3 regions of the Thalassospira sp. CH_XMU1420-2 genome follow, and region 1 is predicted to be linked to each of the others. Evidence: riboswitches for the same ligand, from Rfam matches in the RefSeq annotation. Region 1 holds a riboswitch; each other region holds the start of a gene.
What was found. Region 1 has a riboswitch for cobalamin ahead of WA429_RS09120 (ribonucleoside-diphosphate reductase subunit alpha). Riboswitches for the same ligand answer to the same signal wherever they lie in the genome.
Positions count from the first base shown of each region.

Region 2: linked by a shared signal. The riboswitch ahead of WA429_RS07300 (ABC transporter substrate-binding protein) and the one ahead of WA429_RS09120 (ribonucleoside-diphosphate reductase subunit alpha) in region 1 are both predicted to bind cobalamin.
Region 3: linked by a shared signal. The riboswitch ahead of cobU (bifunctional adenosylcobinamide kinase/adenosylcobinamide-phosphate guanylyltransferase) and the one ahead of WA429_RS09120 (ribonucleoside-diphosphate reductase subunit alpha) in region 1 are both predicted to bind cobalamin.

Region 1 is NZ_JAYMEG010000002.1:962,101-965,379, reverse strand. Features, by position in the region: gene WA429_RS09120 (ribonucleoside-diphosphate reductase subunit alpha) at 1-1,731, opposite strand, end outside; cobalamin riboswitch at 1,840-2,064, opposite strand; gene WA429_RS09115 (PhoH family protein) at 2,249-3,010, opposite strand.
Region 2 is NZ_JAYMEG010000002.1:546,138-549,416, forward strand. Features, by position in the region: gene WA429_RS07295 (FecCD family ABC transporter permease) at 1-900, opposite strand, end outside; gene WA429_RS07300 (ABC transporter substrate-binding protein) at 941-1,966, opposite strand; cobalamin riboswitch at 2,194-2,392, opposite strand; gene WA429_RS07305 (glucan biosynthesis protein) at 2,563-3,279, shown strand, end outside.
Region 3 is NZ_JAYMEG010000004.1:90,901-94,179, forward strand. Features, by position in the region: gene WA429_RS14195 (hypothetical protein) at 60-734, opposite strand; cobalamin riboswitch at 986-1,163, shown strand; gene cobU (bifunctional adenosylcobinamide kinase/adenosylcobinamide-phosphate guanylyltransferase) at 1,219-1,746, shown strand; gene cobW (cobalamin biosynthesis protein CobW) at 1,781-2,821, shown strand; gene cobN (cobaltochelatase subunit CobN) at 2,914-3,279, shown strand, end outside.

The DNA.
Region 1 (3,279 bases):
TGATGAATGCACCACGCCACGATGTTGTTGCGGGGACCGGATATTGCACGGGTCCTTGAAGGTGATCCATGGATGACCGGTTTCAAACAGCATGGTCAACATGCGCCGCCAAAGATCCACCGCGCGCACGGTTTTGAAATTCGTGATTTGGCCGCTATTGGCCTTGGCTTCATATGCCTCATACGCGGTCTTGAATTTCGCACCATAAAGATCATGCAAGTCCGGCGTGTCATCGGGCGAAAACAGGGTCCATGGCGCATCTGCCATCACCCGTTCCATGAACAGGTCCGGCACCCAGTTGGCCGTGTTCATATCATGCGTCCTGCGGCGGTCATCGCCCGTGTTCTTGCGCAGATCAAGGAACTCTTCGATATCGATGTGCCATGTTTCGAGATAGGCACAAACAGCCCCCTTGCGCTTGCCACCCTGATTAACCGCAATGGCGGTGTCATTGGCGACTTTCAGAAACGGAACCACGCCCTGGCTTTGACCATTGGTGCCCTTGATATGCGCGCCAAGACCACGCACTGGGGTCCAGTCATTGCCAAGACCGCCGGAATATTTCGCCAAAAGCGCGTTGTCCTTGACCGATTTGAAAATGCCATCAAGGTCATCGGGCACGGTGGTCAGGAAGCAGGATGACAATTGCGGGCGGCATGTCCCGGCATTGAACAGGGTCGGGGTCGATGCCATGAAGACAAAGGTGGAAAGCTGATCATAAAATTCGATTGCCTTGGCTTCGCGGTCGATCTCACGGATGGCAAGACCCATGGCAACCCGCATGAAAAAGGCCTGTGGCAGTTCAAACCGCGACCCTTTGACATGCAGGAAGTAACGGTCATAAAGTGTCTGAAGTCCCAGATACTGGAAGTTCAGATCGCGTTCCGGTTTGATCGCAGCGGCAATCTTTTTCAGGTCAAACTTTGACAATTCCGGATCAATCAGACCGGCCTTGATGCCAGCCGTGATCGCGGCGGGGAAATAGGTCGCGTATCGTACGCCCATCTCGGCCTGGGTGGCTTGTTCGGGCTGGTCGAAGACAAAGCTCAGGGCTTCTGTCCGAAGCTTGTCAAGTAACAAGCGTGCGCTGACAAAGGCGTAATTCGGTTCGCGCTCTACCAGTGTTCGGGCTGCCATGATTGGGGCAAGTGCCAATTCCCCGGTGGTGACACCGTCATAAAGGTTCTTTCTGGTTTCTTCCATGATCGGTGCTGTGCTGACGCCATCAAGGTCGCCACAGGCCTCAGCAATCACGGTCGCCAACCGGTCAATATCAAGCAACCTTTTGCTGCCGTCGGGCAGGGTGACATGAAGTTCGGGCTGCCCGGCCTTTTTGCTTTTCTTGCGTGCATCAAGCTTGGCGCGTTCGCGCGCACGGTCTTCACGATACAGGACATAGGCGCGCGCAACCTTGTGATGTTCGCTGCGCATCAGGGCCAGCTCGACCTGATCCTGTATATCTTCGATCTGAAGGGTATGGCTCGGCGCGGCCCGCTTTAACAAGGTCGTGGTAACCTGATCGGCCAATCCATCGACAATGTCATGTACCCGATGTGATCCCGACGCGGTTTCGCCCTCGGCGGCAAGAAATGCCTTGGTCAGGGCTGTTTTGATTTTGGTTGCATCAAAGGCCGTAACCGATCCGTTGCGACGGATCACCTGATAGATGGTTTGTGAATTTGATGAAGGATCGGAAACGGCTGGCCGTTCCAACTCGACTGTTTCTGACATCGTAAGCCCCAATCATATGGGGGCAAAGGCCAAACGGAGGTATGCAGGGATGATTGGCGGTCTGCCAGTCAGATCACAAGCACTCCACCGGGACACCCCGCCCGTGAATGTTTACGTTCGCTCACGGCAGGTCTCCTGGCTTGCGGATCGATGCTTCATCCGGCCTTCCCGAAATGCCAAGCATTTCAGTGACCATGGTTGGATTAAAGCTAGCCGCTTACAGTTGCGGGGGCAGCTTCGGCATTGTCGTGCATATGCAAAACGCACCGAATTCCCTCTTAGCCTTCAAACCGATATGGTTCGGTAAGAAGGACCGTGATGTCTATATATTGGGTTCGGATTGAAAATTTCGTCAATATATATGTTTTCTTGACAGGTTTTACCGATCCCGGTGATCGGGCGCGAAGCCAAGAATTATCAGTCTATATAAGCAGATCCAAAAAAAAAGTGACGGGCCCTTTCGGGGCCCGTCCTTTTTTCTTCTTTGGTTTGCTGTGTCGGAACTTGATGACCGAAATCAGAGAACCGTAAGCATGCTTGCAACCAGCGGATGGCGAACAATGTCCTTGTCGCGCAGCTGGACACAGGCGACATCTTCGACATTTTCAAGTCGTTCGGACATTTCCGAAAGACCCGACATTTCCGGCAGAAGGTCGGTCTGATCCGGGTCGCCGGTCAGGATCATGGTAGAATTCCAGCCCAGACGGGTCACCAGCATCTTGAGCTGCCCGTATGTGCAGTTCTGGGCTTCGTCGATGACGACGAAGGCATTGTTCAGGGTACGGCCACGCATATAGCCGATCGGGGCAATCTCAATCGTGCCGTCCGAAAGGTATGTGCGCAGGCGCTTGGTGCCAAGGCGATCATTAAGCGCGTCATAAAGCGGGCGAAGATACGGGGCCATCTTGGCTTCGACATCGCCGGGCAGGAAGCCGATATTTTCCCCGGCTTCAACAGCCGGGCGGGCCAGAACGATACGACCGATATCACCCTTATCAAGGGCTTCGACCGCCTTGGAAACCGCGATATAGGTTTTACCGGTGCCTGCCGGGCCAAGGGCAAGGACCAGGTTGAAGGCATCAATGGCCTCCATCAATGCGGCCTGGTTTTCACTTTTCGGGCGGATGTTGCGGCGGTAGCTTTGATCGCGTTGTCCTTTCTGTTCTGCGGCTTCCCCCTGAAGCGGGTGCCAGTCAGCGTTCTTTTCATCAAACAGTTCATGGACATTGTTGTCGGACTGTTGCGGACGGTTACGACGGCGTGCTGCGCGCTTACCCATGACGATCACCTCATCAAATGTGCCAAAAAAGCAAAACGCGCCATTCCGTCATGGAAAGGCGCGCATTCAATTTTCATCTTGCGATGGAAGTGGCGGTAGGAGTTTCCGCCGGTCACAACATGTTGCATGTGCGATCCGGGGGGCGAAAATTCTCGTTGTAAGACGCTTTTTCGCGGCACTCGGGAACCCCTCCTGCGGTCCAGTGATTGACCGTTGATTGGAATCGTACCCCTATATGCAGTGTCTTGTCACGGTTTTTTGCACGATGA
Region 2 (3,279 bases), 420 kb from region 1:
AAGCCCATGCCGGGTGCCGACAAAGAACCGTGCCGCATGCGGGATGACCAAACCGACAAAACCGATCGAACCGACAAGACTGACCATCACAGCCGTCATGGATGCCGCCACCGCAATCAGAACCACATAAACACGGCGCACCGGCACGCCAAGCGATGCCGCCGATTCCACACCAAAGGTAAAAGCATCAAGTGCGCGCGCATACCAAAGACACACAACCAGCCCGCCAAACGCAACGGGCAGCGCAAGATAGACATCGTCCCAGCGCACACCGCTCAGATTGCCAAGCAACCAGAACATGATGCCGCGCGCCTCGTCCGCGGTTGCTGCCTTGGTAACGATAAAGGATGTTAGGGCGTTGAAAAGCTGTGATCCGGCAACCCCGGCCAAAATGATCGCGCCTGCACCACGACCGGCCGGAATGGCCAAAAGCGCGACAAACCCGAATGCCACCAGTGCACCGACAAACGCGCCAAGCGACAGCGAAACCATCCCCGCCCCAAGACCCAGAATGGCAACACTGACCGCACCGGTCGATGCCCCCGCCGAAATGCCCAGCAAATAGGGATCGGCCAGACTGTTGCGCAAAAGCGCCTGTAATACGGCCCCAGACAACGCAAGTGACGCCCCGCAGGCCGCAGCCACAAGTGCGCGCGAAATCCGGTAATTCCAGATGATACCGGAATCGATTGGATCAATCGCATAGCCCGCCTGCCACAGATGATTGGCAATGGTTTGAAGAACCGTGCCAAGGGGAATGTGTGTTTCCCCCTTGGCAGCGGCAATTGCAACCACAGCGGCAAGCAGGATCAAAGCCGCCACGGCCGCACCGCTTCGCGCAAGATATGCCCGCCCTGCCCGCGATCGTGCGGGGGGCTGAGGGGGTGCTTTTTCAAACATTGAAGTCTCCGGGCATATCGAGCGCCATCGGGTTAGGCAATCAGTTCGAGGCACTCAGGCGTTCGACAGCCTGGGCAAGCGTTTCAATACCGTCAATCAGACGAATGGTCGGGTCCATCGATTGCGCATCCATCACAACGATATTGCCGTTTTTAACCGCTTTCATCTGGCGTGTAACCGGATCGGTTTTCAAAAAGTCCATTTTGACTTCCCAATCATCTGCCGGGAAACGGCGACGGCCCATTTTACCGATCACAATGATATCGGGATTGGCGCGCGCAATGGTTTCCCACCCCACGGTCGGCCATTCTTCGTCGCTGTCGATGATGTTTGTTACGCCAAGTTTTTCGGCGATATAGCCCGCGGCCCCGTTTTTGCCCGCGACATAGGGATCGCTTTTAATCTCGGCACTGGAAAACCAGAAGACGGTCGAAACATTGCTGTTCCCGCTGGAATTGACCTGTGCCAGGGACCGGGCTTCACGATCTTTCAACCTGGCAATCAGGGCCGCGCCGCGATCCTCGATATCGAAAATTTGCGCAAGGTCGGAAATTTCCCGATAAATCAGGTCCATGGAGAAACGGTCATGGCGCACCCCGTCGCCGCCGCCGGCATTGTCTTTGCCGACACAATCGGCCGGTGCGGTATAGACCGGGATCGAAAGTTCATTGAACTGTTCGGTGGTGCCGACAATGCCCTTGGGACCGACATGCCATTGATACTGGGTGGCGACCAGTTGCGGTTTTTGCGCAACCACGGTTTCAAAACCCGGATCATTATCAGCCAGACGCGGCACGGACGCATTCACATCCCTGAATTCATCCATGACCGGACCAAACCAGACCCCGGTGCCTTTGACCTTATCGGCCAGCCCCAGCGAATACAGGATTTCTGTCGTGCTTTGTCCAAGCGACACAACCCGTTCGGGGGCCGCATCAAAGTGCAGCGTGCTGCCGCAATTTTCGATGGCAAGCGGATATTCCGTCGCAGCCGCAAACGGGGCCGAAACCACAAAACCGGCAGCAAACACCCCGACTGCCAGCGCATGTTTATAGTGACTGATCACTTTGACTTCCTTTCAAAGACATACCGGCAAGGGTCGGCAATCACCGGCCATTGCACAGCATATCACAAATGTTATGTTATAACATAACACACACTTTACTATCGTCAAGGGACTGGCAAAAGTGTCGGGAAATGGCGGAAGATGTCAGGATCGGTATTCAGGCGCATTTACAAAAAACTGCCGGAAACCGCGACATATGCCGACATTCTCCGGGGCACCCCGCCCGGTCCGTCGCATTCATGTCGGCAGGTCTCCTGGCTCGCGGGTCAAAGCACTTTTCCTGGCCTTCCCGGGTTCATCCCAGTGGCATTGGTCAGAAAAACGCTCGCCGCCTACAGTTGCGGGGGCAGCTTCGGTTGATGGGCATGCAGCCCAAATCGAATTCCCTTTATCCGATATCCGGATACCGACATCTGACCGTTAGATTAAAGCCCAAACCCGGTCAAGGAAATTGGCAGATGACCAGAGGCATTTACACAAGGGTCCATGCAGAAATTGCAGTCGACACGACCTTGAATTTGCCATGTTTCATCCCGATTACCTCCACACTGTCTGGTATGCTTGCCGACAAATGAAACCATTGGAACATGATGCACATGACGACTTCTGTTGAACGCAGACGCTTTTTGAAATCCATCGCGGCAGCCGGTCTTATCCTGCCGGGAATGTCGATCTATCAGCATGCATTGGCAGAAGTACCAGGGCTTGACCTTGGTGCGGGACAGCCGTTTGATTTTGCCGATCTGATTGCGCGTGCCAAATCGATGGCGCAGGCCGCCTATGAGCCGCCAGTCGCCCCCAACCCGGAAATTGTCGGGCGGATCGATTACGACACCCATGGCAAATTGCATTACAAACGTGACCATTCGCCGTTTTCCGATGGATCGGGCACCTATCCGGTGACGTTCTTCCATCTGGGCATGTATTTCGCCAAGCCCGTGCACATGTATCTTCTGGAAGACGGCACGGCACGCGAAGTCATCTATAAACCCGATTACTTTGACATGCCAGCCGACAGCATTGCCCGCCAGCTGCCCGAAAACAGCGGCTTTGCCGGGTTCCGACTTCATGAAGAACTGTCGCGTGATGATTGGAAAACCCAGGACTGGGCGGCGTTTCTTGGCGCATCCTATTTCCGCGCCATCGGTGATGAAGGTCAGTATGGCCTGTCAGCGCGCGGGATTGCGGTCAATACCGCCACATCCCAACCCGAAGAATTCCCCGATTTCCGCCAGTTCTTTATCGAGCCGGCCAAAAATGCCGAAGACCCGGTCACCATCTATGCGCTGCTTGATGGGCCAAGCATTACGGGT
Region 3 (3,279 bases), on a different contig from region 1:
CCGTCAGGATGTGGATGTCGTGACCATTCCGGTGCCGTAAACTGGCTTGTCAGCAACAATCAGGCCGTTTGCAGCTCGGAATTCAAGGGAAGATCTTCAAGCGCATGTTCGGCCAGATAGCGATCAAGCATATCTGCGGTGATGTCGTGCTTTTCGCAGATCGCAGTCACGTCTTTCAAATAGGCTTCGTAATAAGGCAGCGGACGGCTGCGTGACTTGTTGCGCAATTTGGCGACATGCGGGAAATCTTCACAAAGAGCCGTATTCTCAATCGCCTGGATGACGTTGTCATCAATGATGGCTGCGGGCATCTTGCGATAGGTCTTTCCACAGGCTGACAGCATTTTGCTGGCGGTGGGGACCGATATCCCCGGCTGGGAAAGCAATTCGTTTAATTCTTCCTGGCCGAAATCCGAAATCGACATCAACGTGATGAGCGTCGGCAGATCACGCACAAGCAGCGACAGCGCATTGACGCGGATGCCGCGCGCATGGGACCAGATGATGGTGCCGATCACCCCTTTGGAAGCATCAAGTGCAAAGATGCTGCGCACATCGCGGCGCGACAATGTGATGTCCGCACCGGTCGCATATTCTTCCAGAAACGTCTGAAAGGCCCGATTGTCGGAATTCAGGCGTTCAAGCAGACCAAGCCACATATCCTTGCGCGAGGATGTGGTCCAGGTTGGTGTGTTCGGATTTCGGATTTTCGATAGTTGTGCAGAAACTGCCATCTGATTTTGCAAAATTCCAGTTAACCCCAAGAGTTTGGTGCCGCAATTATGCGGCCCACCGGTTTTGATGTTTTTTGTCCCGGTGATCTTGCTGGAAGGTGATTTGTTACCACTCTAATTCCAGCTTGATAATATTATGTTCCCTTAAAGGAGGGCCGGCCTCAAGCAGGCAATTCTTACAAATACTGACCTTCCGGTTAGCTGACCCGTCCGGACAGAGAATGCCCTTTGGGTTCAAGGGCAAACCTGTTAGGTTCGGCGCACCGTTCGGTGATGGGAAATCGGTGCGATGCCGATGCTGCCCCCGCAACTGTATCGGGTTGGGTGATCCGGGTGGATGTATTGCCATTCACCAGCCACCGGGAAACCGGGAAGGCGGATTGCTTTCATGCCCGCAGCCAGGAAACCAGCCGAATGGTGTCATCATCTCAAATGATGGCGACGCAATCGGGCCTCGGTGGGAGGCCATGGCGAGGAATAGAATATGATCCGGACTGACCCGCCTTGCGGGACACATCTGATTCTTGGCGGTGCGCGATCTGGCAAAAGCCGGTTCGCCGAAAACATCATCAATGCGGCTGGCGGCGGCACATATATCGCGACCGGTCGGGCATGGGATGATGAAATGGTCAACCGCATCGACCTTCATAAACAATCGCGTGGCGATCTTTGGCAAACGATCGAGGAACCGCTTGATCTTTGCGGTGCACTCGATACCTGCAATCAGCCGGGCGGCAAACCGGTTCTGGTCGATTGCCTGACCTTGTGGCTGACCAATCTGATGCTCGAAGATCGCGATATTGATGCTGAAATCGACCGGCTTTGTGATCACTTGCCTGGGCTGGACATTTCGGTGTTGCTGGTATCAAACGAAGTCGGTTTTGGGATTGTCCCGGAAAATGCAATGGCGCGGGCTTTTCGCGATCATGCCGGACGTCTCCATCAACGTATTGCCGCATTGGTTGACCGGGTGACGCTTGTCGTTGCCGGCATTCCGATGCAGGTCAAATGACAATTTAAATGATTGAATTTCAAGGAATTTGAAAATGGCACAATTGGGTAAAATCCCGGCAACCGTCATTACCGGCTTTTTGGGGGCTGGCAAGACAACCATGATCCGCAACATGCTGGAAAATGCCAATGGCAAACGCATTGCGCTGATCATCAATGAATTTGGCGATCTGGGTGTTGATCGCGGCATCATCAACGGGTGTGGTATCGAAGGCTGTGCCGAGGATGATGTGGTTGAACTGGCAAACGGATGTATCTGCTGTACGGTTGCGGATGATTTTCTGCCAACTATTCGTGGCCTGATTGATCGCGATACGCCGCCTGATCATATCGTTATCGAAACATCTGGGCTGGCCTTGCCCAAGCCGTTGGTCAAGGCGTTCAACTGGCCCGAAGTGCGGTCGCGCGTGACTGTCGACGGGGTTGTTGCGGTTCTTGATGGTGCGGCATTGCGCGACGGGCTGTTTGCCCATGACCATCATGCGGTTCAGGCCCAGCGCGAGGCTGATGAAAACCTTGATCATGAAAGCCCGCTTGAAGAACTGTTTGAAGAACAGCTTCATTGCGCCGACATGGTGGTTCTGAACAAGACCGACCTTCTGACTGACGAAGAACGCACCAAGGTCGAAGCCGATATCCGCGCCGAACTTAAAAAGCCGTCGGTCAAAATCATCGCGACCGAGCATTCCCGTGTTGAAAACGCCATTTTGCTGGGCCTTGGTGCTGCGGCTGAGGATGACCTTGATAGCCGCCCGAGCCATCATGATGATGGTCATGAACATGATCATGATGATTTTGAAAGTTTTGTTGTCTCACTTGATGCGGTCAATGATCCGGCGGCCCTTGAAAAACGCCTGATCGATATCGTGCGTCAATTTGATGTTCTGCGCATCAAGGGTTTCCTTGATGTTCCGGGCAAACCGATGCGCCATGTGGTTCAGGGGGTCGGTGAACGTTTCCAGCGTTACTTTGACCGTCCCTGGGCCGATACGGAAAACCGCCGTTCCGAACTGGTGGTGATCGGCTTGCATGGTCTGGACCGTGCCGCGATCGAGGCCGCAATCAAGGCGGCCTAAGCCCATTGGGCACACATAAAACCATATGACCGATACCGGATGTTTTGCGTCCGGTATCGGTGCTTTTGACGACAGAACAGACGGAATTTCAAATGCATCTTTTGGCAGCACAGCCCGGCATGGTCACTGATGGCAGCGAAGCGGTCGATCTTGGTCAGGAACCGGGCGATGTCGTCATCCTGTCTGCGGCCGAGTCCGAGCTTGCCTGCCTTGCCGGCGCACAGGCACGTCTGGCAGATGCGTTTGGTGAAGATGTTCCGTCTTTGCGTTTGGCCAGTCTTTTGCAGCTTGGTCACAATATGTCGGTCGATCTTTATGTCGATGATGTGCTTTGTGATGCCAAATTCATCATCGTGCGGATCTTGGGCGGGCGCGGTTATTGGGAATATGGTGTCGAGCAGCTGGTTGCTCTGGCGCGGTCGCGTGATATCCCGCTGGTGCTGTTGCCCGGTGATGAT